Regions from separate parts of the Serratia sp. KH_031 genome, predicted to be linked through region 1. Evidence: predicted binding sites of a transcription regulator. Region 1 holds the regulator's gene; the other holds the start of a gene.
The links. The regulator LexA, encoded in region 1, represses DNA repair genes until DNA is damaged. The targets are predictions, from matches to a motif close to TNCTGTATGTACATACAGNA.
Positions count from the first base shown of each region.

Region 2: the regulator LexA is predicted to act here: its motif matches at 2,936-2,955, upstream of rmuC (DNA recombination protein RmuC).

Region 1 is NZ_CM174496.1:4,376,725-4,381,729, forward strand. It holds gene AC3ISQ_RS19740 (tetratricopeptide repeat protein) at 1-447, shown strand, start outside; gene AC3ISQ_RS19745 (sugar O-acetyltransferase) at 468-1,040, opposite strand; gene zur (zinc uptake transcriptional repressor Zur) at 1,284-1,796, shown strand; gene dinF (MATE family efflux transporter DinF) at 1,783-3,120, opposite strand; gene lexA (transcriptional repressor LexA) at 3,212-3,820, opposite strand; gene AC3ISQ_RS19765 (diacylglycerol kinase) at 3,944-4,315, opposite strand; gene plsB (glycerol-3-phosphate 1-O-acyltransferase PlsB) at 4,443-5,005, shown strand, end outside.
Region 2 is NZ_CM174496.1:240,347-245,351, forward strand. It holds gene AC3ISQ_RS01050 (dienelactone hydrolase family protein) at 1-375, opposite strand, end outside; gene udp (uridine phosphorylase) at 630-1,391, shown strand; gene AC3ISQ_RS01060 (tyrosine-protein phosphatase) at 1,490-2,272, shown strand; gene AC3ISQ_RS01065 (DedA family protein) at 2,352-2,879, shown strand; gene rmuC (DNA recombination protein RmuC) at 3,002-4,564, shown strand; gene ubiE (bifunctional demethylmenaquinone methyltransferase/2-methoxy-6-polyprenyl-1,4-benzoquinol methylase UbiE) at 4,634-5,005, shown strand, end outside.

The sequences.
Region 1 (5,005 bases):
ACCGATGGACCCACCACTCCAACCTGCCCCAAAGGACAGATTTACGACAGTAAAACCAAAACCTGTGTGGTGGAAAAAGGCAGTAAAGTCAGCGATAGCGATCGTACTGAGTACGCCTACGCACTGGCGAAAAGTGGTCGTTATCAGGAAGCCCTCGACGTATTGAACACGCTGAAAGATCCCAATACTGCCGTCGCACTCAACTATCGTGGCTACGCGACGCGTAAGCTTGGTCACACCGACGAAGGCATCGGCTATTACTTACAATCAGTGAAGCTCGATCCAAACTACCTGAAAGTTCGAGAGTATTTGGGGGAAGCTTATATGATCAAAGGCCAACCAGAGTTAGCCAAAGAACAACTTGCGGTGATTAAAACCCTTTGCGGTACCGACTGTGAAGAATACCGCGACTTGGCCGCCGCTATCGAGAGTCATCCTGAGTCTTAAAAACACCGCAAGTTGGCACATTATTCCAGCTTGCGGATCACCTTACACGGCTGTCCTAACGCCAGCACATTGGCGGGAATATCGCTGGTCACCACACTGCCTGCACCGATAGTGGTGTCATCACCAATGGTGACGCCGGGCAAGATCACCACATTGCCGCCAATCCACACGTTACTGCCAATCACCACCGGCTGCGCCGAGGTATAGAATGGGAAATCAGGGTTGCCAGTAAAACGCTCGCTGGCTTTTAACGGATGGCTTGGCGTGTAGATTTGTACATTGGGGCCGATCAGCGTGTTGTCACCGATGGTGATGGTATTGCAGTCGAGAAACACCGCATTGACGTTGATAAAGCAATTTCTACCGATGGTAATATGCTGCCCATAGTCACACCAGAAAGGCGTTTCGATCCAGCTTTCGTCGCCCCAACCAGCGAACAACTCACGCAGCAAACGCGCTTTCTCATCGGTTTGATGTGAATCCAGCGCACCAAGCTGCTTGGTGAGTGCTCTGGCACGGTGATAAAGACCAATTAGCTCTGGATCGCGGCTGTTGTACACTTCACCACGTAATAATTTATCTCTTTCAGTCATTGGGTCGCTCCAAGAAATCGGGACATCTTCGCTGCGCGTTATAGCGCGGGCTCGCAGCATTACCTAACTCAAAATAGGGTAAAGTTGATCTGCTTGTCTTGGGTAAATAGAAGTTGTGATCTCTTCCGCATTTTTATTGGCAACTTACCCTTTTATGCGTCATTGGCCGGGAAAATAGCGTGACTATCGGCGATTGCCACGAAACATGTTAAAATCAGCTTTTTACGCACTGGGAATATTGCCATGACCTCAAGCAATCAGGAAAAGCTGCTCGCTCAGGCAGAAAAAATCTGCCTGCAACGCAACGTGCGACTGACGCCACAACGGCAGGAAGTATTGCGCTTGATGACAGAGCAACCCGGTGCGATCAGCGCTTATGATCTGTTGGATCTGTTACGCGTTGCCGAACCACAAGCTAAGCCGCCAACGGTCTACCGCGCATTGGATTTCTTGCTGGAACAAGGCTTTATTCATCGCGTTGAGTCAGCTAACAGCTACGTGCTTTGCCACCACTTTGAACAACCAATGCATACTTCGGCGCTGTTTATTTGCGATCGCTGCGGCCAAGTGACTGAACGCACTACCGCAGGAGTTGAGGATACCTTGAAAACGCTGGCGCAAGAGTCAGGATTCGTCCTGCGCCACAGCGTTGTTGAAGCTCACGGTTTATGCTCCGTATGTGTGAAGGTCGAGGCCTGTGATAGCAAGCACGACTGTGGCGAGCACGATCACAGCATTGTCATTAAGAAGAAGTAAACCAGGTACCGCACACGTTATGGCGGTGCCAGATCCAACCCAACGCCAAACCACGCAACGCTAAGAAAACCGCCAGTGCTAACCAGAGTGCGTGATTGCCCAATATGGGCAGAACCAACAATGTTAAGCCATATCCCGCCGCAGCAACTGCCATACTGTTGCGCATTTCAGCGCCTTTAGTCGCACCGATAAACATTCCGTCCAACAGATAACACCATACACCCACCAACGGTAAAACTATCTGCCACGGCAGGTAGTGCTCCGCCAAGACGCGTAACTCCGGTAACGAGGTCAGTGCCGCGATAATATGTTGCCCTGCAACGGTATAAACCACAGCAAATCCCAACGCCACTACGCCCGCCTGACGACAGGCAGCGCGCCATACTCGATGTAATTGGCGATCGTCCCGCGCACCATAGGCATGGCCGGAATGTGCTTCTACCGCATAGGCAAAACCATCCAAGGCATAGGCAGTAAATGTCAGCAGATTCATCAGCACTGCATTGACTGCCACAATCTCGCCGCCCAAACGTGCGCCAAGAATGGTTAGCGAAGCGAAACACAGTTGTAGCAGCAGTGAACGCAGCATGATGTCGCGATTCAGCGCCAGCAAACGCCGTAAGTTTCCACGCCACGCATGCCGTAGCATCGCCCATGTAATCCCGCGCATGTTCATCACGCGCCAAGCCAACCATAAGCCCAACAGTAGCGTCGCGTATTCCGAGACCGCCGTTGCCGTCGCAGCACCCTGCACATTCCAGCCCAGCCCCATCACCAGCCAAATATCTAGCACGATATTCAGCAAGTTACCGACAATCAGTAAAATCACTGGGGCTCGCACATACTGCACGCCGAGCAACCAACCCAGCAGCACCATATTGGCTAATGCCGCTGGCGCACTGAGCCAGCGGATTTCTAGGAATAACCTTGCCTGCGCCAAAACATCGGCATCACCACCAACAATATGCAATGCCAGATTAATCAGCGGATGACGCAACAGAACAATGGCGAGCCCCGCCAATACAGCGAGCAACATCGGCTGCATAAAGGCACGAGCCAATGCTTGTGGGTTTTGTGCCCCAAGCGCCTGCGCCGTCAACCCAGTGGTGCTCATACGTAAAAACAGCAACAACATAAACAGGAAGCTGGTCGCCATTGCCCCTATCGCTACGCCACCGAGATAAACCGGGCTATCCAGATGACCAATCACCGCCGTATCCACCAAGCCGAGTAGCGGCACGGTGATATTGGAGAAAATCATCGGTAGTGCTAGCCGCCATAGGGCTTTATCGGTATCGCTGAAGAAGGGGGAAAATAGGCGCATCATCAAAAATGTTCCCGTGGTAATACGATGAGTTCATACAGAAAAGACATCGCCCCAGACAAGGGGCGATTAAAAGCAGGGGTTGTGCAGTTTAGATCCAGTCACCGTTGCGAATCACACCCACCGCCAAACCTTCAATATTGAAGCTTTGCTGGCGAAGATCGACCACGATCGGCTCAAACTCGCTATTCTCTGGCAGTAACTCAACCACATTGCCGTGTTTTTTCAGACGCTTGACCGTCACTTCATCATCAATACGCGCCACAACGACTTGGCCGTTACGCACGTCTTGCGTCTTATGCACCGCCAGCAGATCGCCGTCGAGAATACCGATGTCGCGCATCGACATACCATTCACTCGCAGCAGGAAATCAGCGTTCGGTTTAAACAGTGAAGGATCAACTTTGTAGTGCCCTTCAATATGTTGTTGTGCCAGCAGCGGTTCACCCGCCGCGACACGCCCAACCAATGGCAGCCCTTCTTCCTCTTCCATCAACAGACGAATGCCGCGTGAAGCGCCAGAGACAATCTCAATCACCCCTTTACGCGCCAAGGCTTTCAGGTGTTCTTCCGCCGCATTGGGTGAGCGGAACCCCAGACGCATTGCGATCTCGGCACGCGTTGGTGGCATACCCGTCTGTGAAATATGATCGCGAATCAGGTCATAGACCTCTTGCTGTCTGGTAGTTAGTGCTTTCATTCCGCCCCCTGTTTGTTTATACAGTCTTGCTGTGAGTATATACAGGTAGATAAGGATTGGGAACCTAAGAATGAATTAAAATCAGTGATTAGCGAGATGTCTCGCAACATTGTTCTATCTGGCTCAAAACAAGTGCTGCCACAGAACAGAAACCCAAACGAACAAAGCGAGAATAATCGCCAGCGAAACCGCCGCCGACCCCATGTCTTTTGCTCGGCCAGAAAGCTCGTGATACTCAGTCCCCACGCGATCAACTAACGCTTCGATCGCACTATTGAGTATCTCGACAATCATGATCAACACCACCGAACCAATCAGTAAAATGCGCTCTATCACGCCGATATCTAGCCAAATCGCGATGATGATCGCCATCACGGTCATCACCAACTCTTGGCGAAACGCAGCCTCATTCTTCCACGCTGCGATGAGCCCTTGATAAGAGTAACCCGCCGCTTTGATAATCCGAGTCAGGCCAGTTGCTTGCTGCTTTGCCATCTTAAATATTCTCTTTTCTTGAGATGAGCCATAATTTTAACGGTTCTTGCTTTTTTAACACCACAGATCTGCACATCAGTTTCTGGTATGCTTGCGGCGCATTGCTAACAAGAGGCTACATGTCGTTATGTCAGGTTGGCGTAAAATATACTATAAGTTATTGAACTTACCGCTAAAACTGTTGGTAAGAAGCAAAGTTATTCCTTCAGACCCGATCGCGGAACTGGAGCTCGATCCTTCACGCCCGATTTTGTATGTTTTGCCATACAATTCCAAGGCGGACTTACTGACCATGCGTGCCCAGTGTTTGGCGCAGGATCTCCCCGATCCGTTAAACCCGCTGGAGATCGACGGTACCGTGCTGCCAAGCTACGTGTTTATTCACGATGGCCCACGCGTGTTCCGTTACTACACGCCGAAAGAAGAGTCGGTAAAACTATTCCATGATTATCTGGATCTGCACCGGAATAATCCGGAGCTGGATATTCAGATGTTGCCGGTTTCGGTGATGTTTGGCCGCTCTCCGGGTCGTGAAGGTCAAGGTACACCTCATTTACGTCTGCTGAACGGGGTACAGAAATTCTTCGCCGTATTGTGGCTGGGACGCGACAGTTTTGTTCGTTTCTCGAGTACCGTTTCCCTGCGCCGTATGGCGACTGAACACGGCACCGATAAAATCATCGCACAGAA
Region 2 (5,005 bases), 690 kb from region 1:
GCGGTCAGGAACCTTACTGACGAGGTTCTGCAAAAGTTCACTGATTTCAGTGTAATCTTGCGGGGAGCCTTGACGGAAATACAGCTCAGGTGCGATCGCCAGATAACCTTGTTTTGCCAAGCGACGGCAGAGATCTCGGATATGCTCATGGACGCCAAAGATTTCCTGCACCACTAAAATGATCGGTAATGGCCCAGCGTGTTCGGCTGGCTTAGCCACATAAGCCGGCAGCGGATCGCCTTGTGATGGGATTGTGGTTTCACTGGTGTGAATACCTTCATCATCGGTATGGAGAGTGGACGTCGCCACAGGTATTACTGCGGGAGCAAATTCCCCTAAGGTCTGTTTTAGTTTCATCTCGTGTTCAGTTTTCATCGTGGTCTCCGTGCCAAAAAGAAAGCGTTGCAGGGATTAACTATAGGCAATATTGGCACTGTGCCAGATGCTTTGTCGACTACACTTGTTGCACTTGGAATTGGCTTGCATTTTGTGATTAATATCACAAAAATAATGAATGCTGATTTTTGTTTCTTTCTTCAAGGTGATTGTCGTCACGAAAATGACCGGCAATTTTCAGTAGAGTGGTTTTTTGTTCCTCCCAATAAAACATGACCTCTGAGGAGTCTCGCATGTCTCAATCCGACGTTTTCCACCTTGGCCTCACTAAAAACGATTTACAAGGGGCTACGTTAGCCATCGTCCCTGGCGATCCGCAGCGTGTTGAGAAAATTGCCAAACTGATGGAGAAACCCGTACATCTGGCTTCCCATCGTGAATTCACCACTTGGCGTGCAGAATTGGACGGCAAGGCCGTGATCGTTTGTTCTACCGGTATTGGCGGTCCATCGACTTCTATCGCGGTGGAAGAACTGGCGCAACTGGGGATTCGTACTTTCCTGCGTATCGGGACTACCGGTGCGATCCAATCTAACATCAACGTGGGTGATGTTTTAGTCACCACCGCTGCGGTGCGCCTCGACGGTGCCAGCTTGCACTTCGCACCGATGGAATTCCCTGCGGTAGCCGATTTCGCGTGTACCACTGCGCTGGTTGAAGCCGCGAAAGCCAGTGGCGCGACCACACATATCGGCGTGACCGCGTCATCCGACACCTTCTATCCAGGCCAAGAGCGTTACGATACCTATTCTGGTCGTGTCGTCAGCCGTTTCAAAGGCTCAATGGAAGAGTGGCAAGCGATGGGCGTGATGAACTACGAAATGGAATCAGCGACGTTGCTGACCATGTGCGCTAGCCAAGGGCTACGTGCGGGTATGGTGGCGGGTGTGATCGTCAATCGTACTCAGCAAGAAATCCCTAATGCCGAAACCATGAAAAATACCGAAAGCAAAGCGGTACAAATCGTGGTGGAAGCGGCACGTCGTCTGTTGTAATTCCTAGTCGTTAAACGGGTCATTATTTGGCCCGTTTCTATATCATGACGTAATCTGGTACGGTGGATAAGATCTCTCCCCTAACCATGAGGACGTCTATGACCGCCCAGATCTTACTTCATCCTTCTCTGGCACCGCTCGATGGTGGTATCAACTTCCGTGATTTAGGTGGCAACAGCGTTGCCGATGGCCGCCGTGTTAAACGGGGATTGTTGTTCCGTTCTGGAGCGCTCGATCGCTTAACAGAAAACGACTGTACCTTCCTAGCCGGTGTGCCAGTCCGCTCCATTCTGGATTACCGTGATACCGACGAAGTGCAGGACAAGCCTGACGTGGTATGGAGTGGCGCGGATTATCATCATTTTCCTGCCAATCCCCTCAGTGGTGAAGTCAATGCCAATCTGAGTAAGTTGACTAACGAGACGTTGAGCCAGTTTGATGCGCGAGCGTTTATGTTGGAACTCTACCGCCGTCTGCCGTTTAATAACTCGGCCTATCAGCAACTGGCTAATCTACTGGTGCAACCGGAAGGTGGAGCGATCGTGCAGCATTGTGCGGTCGGTAAAGATCGTACCGGTATCGGTTCAGCGTTGGTGTTGTTTGCACTCGGGGCTGAAGAAAGCACCGTAGTTGAAGATTACTTGCTGACGGAAACTACACTGACGACTTATCGCGAACACATGCTCGACCAACTCTCTATTCGTTTGAATGAAAAGGCGGTCGCGCAATTTGCCTATGTACTCAGCGCGCGTGAGGAATTCCTGATGACCGCATTAAAATGCATTCAGGAAAAATATGGTTCAACCGATCGTTGGCTAGAGGCTGAATACCAGCTGGATGCTAAGCAACGTGAAGCGTTGCAGGCGCGTTATCTTGAATAAACCTGAGGTCTGTTTAGTCGGGGTTTAACCTGCGCTGGCGTATGCTGGAGTCAGGTTTCTCCACTAAAGGAGCTTTGGTTTGAGCCTCAATGACGTTATTCACTGGGTCAGCGAATTTGTGCGTCAGCACGAAGTTTGGGCAATCCCGGTTATCTTCTTCTTGGCGTTCGGCGAGTCGCTGGCGTTTATTTCCTTGTTGCTGCCTGCCACCGTCATCTTGTTGGCATTAGGCGCATTAATTGGCGAAAGTGGCCTCGCTTTCTGGCCAATCTGGGGCGCTGCGGCAGCCGGTGCTTTCTTCGGTGATTGGCTTTCCTATTGGGTGGGTTATCACTATCAGGATCGTGTGGCGTATATGTGGCCACTGTCGCGTAAACCTGAATTATTGATTCGCGGCCATGCATTTTTTGAACGTTGGGGCGTACTGGGGATCTTCTTTGGCCGCTTCTTTGGTCCGTTGCGTGCAGTGGTTCCGTTGGTCGGTGGGATATGCGCTATGCCACAACGCCAGTTCCAACTTGCCAATATTGGCTCGGCCATGATCTGGGCATTTGGCATTCTTGCGCCGGGTGCCTTTGGTATCAAATGGCTCACTCAGTGGATGTAGTGGTTTTCACTCAACTTGCGTAACGTCTCGCATAATTCACGGTAGCCATAAAATCGAACTGGACATCCATACAGTCACCCTTTAACGTGACGGGAAATAGCGTTTGAGTGACAGAGGGTTGGATGGATATCAGTTTGATTTATGGCATAGGTGGCGTTGTGATAGGGCTGCTACTGGGCTGGCTGATTGCCAGCCTGCGGGTACAGCAACATCATGCCCAACATGAAACCGAACTGCGTCTATTAGAACAAACGCTGCAACAGACGCAGCAAGAGACAACGACTCGCCAAGCCACTTTGCAACAACATGAGCAACAACTGCGGCAAAACGATCTGGAATTACGCACTTTGCATAGCCAACTCGCGGCAGGGCAGGAGCGCTGGCAGCAACTCACCCACTGGCGTAATGAATGCGAGCTGCTGAATCAGGAACTGCGTGCGCAACGCGAAATTAATAGCGCACAGGAGGCGGAATTACGTGAAGTCACTATCCGCCTAGAAGAAACCCGCATTGCAGCAGAAGAAAAACAGCGGTTGTTGATCAACAGTGAGCAGCGGCTAACCACCCAGTTTGAAAACCTCGCCAATCGTATTTTTGAACACAATGGCCGCCGTGCCGATGAGCAGAACAAACAGAGCTTGGATTTACTGTTATCACCTTTGCGTGAGCAGTTGGATGGCTTTCGTCGGCAAGTACAGGACAGCTTTGGGCAAGAAGCACGGGAACGCCATACATTGGCGCACGAGATCCGTAATCTACAGCAATTGAATACGCAAATGGCGCGTGAAGCCATCAACCTCACCAAAGCATTGAAAGGGGATAACAAAACCCAAGGTAACTGGGGTGAGGTGGTGCTCAGCCGGGTATTAGAAGCTTCTGGCTTGCGGGAAGGGCATGAGTATGAAACGCAGGTTAACGTGCGGGTTGACCACCAGAGCCGTATGCAGCCTGACGTTATCGTCCGTTTACCGCAGGGCAAAGACGTGGTGATCGACGCCAAAATGTCGCTGGTGGCTTATGAGCGTTACTTCAACAGTGAAGATGATATTGAGCGGGAAGCGGCATTGGCTGAGCATATCGCTTCGTTGCGTGGGCATATCCGCATGTTGGGGCGTAAAGATTATCAGCAGCTACCCGGCCTACGTTCATTAGATTATGTGCTGATGTTTATTCCGGTAGAACCGGCGTTCCTGTTAGCGATTGACCGTGAGCCGGAGCTAATCAGCGAAGCGTTGAAGCACAACATTATGTTGGTCAGCCCAACTACCTTGCTGGTGGCGTTACGCACCATCACCAACCTGTGGCGTTATGAACACCAAAGCCAGAACGCACAACGCATTGCCGACCGTGCGGCACGGCTGTATGACAAAATGCGCCTGTTTGTTGATGATATGTCGGCATTGGGGCAAAGCCTGGAAAAAGCGCAGGGCAGTTATCATCAGGCGATGAACAAACTGAGTGAGGGGCGTGGTAATCTTATCAGCCAAACGGAAGGTTTCCGCGCGCTGGGGGTTGAGGTAAAACGACCGATTAACCCGCAACTGGTGCAGCAAGCCGAGAGCGAAAATGATGAAGGGCTCCCCGCAGATCAAAGTGATGAACCCACCGGTTTGCCGGAAGATGCTGAACAAAACTATGTAAATCAAAACCATGCACAACCACCGCACTCCGCAGCACAAGGCTGAGGTGGGGTATTGTGTGGGGTTCTGATACACTCCACAACACTAAATTGACTGATATAAGCAGGCGAGACAATGGCAGATCAATCGCAGGAAACTACAGACTTTGGTTTCCGCACCGTAGCGCGTGATGAAAAGCAGGCGATGGTAGCTAACGTTTTTCACTCCGTAGCCGCCAAGTATGACGTGATGAACGACCTGATGTCGTTTGGTATTCATCGGGTCTGGAAGCGTTTTACCATCGATTGCAGCGGTGTGCGTCGTGGTCAACGTGTATTGGATCTGGCTGGTGGTACTGGCGATCTGGCCGCTAAGTTTTCCCGCATGGTGGGCGAGCAAGGCCAAGTGGTTCTGGCGGATATCAACGATTCCATGCTGAAAATGGGGCGTGAGAAACTGCGCGATCGCGGTATCGTTGGCAATATCAACTACGTACAAGCTAACGCT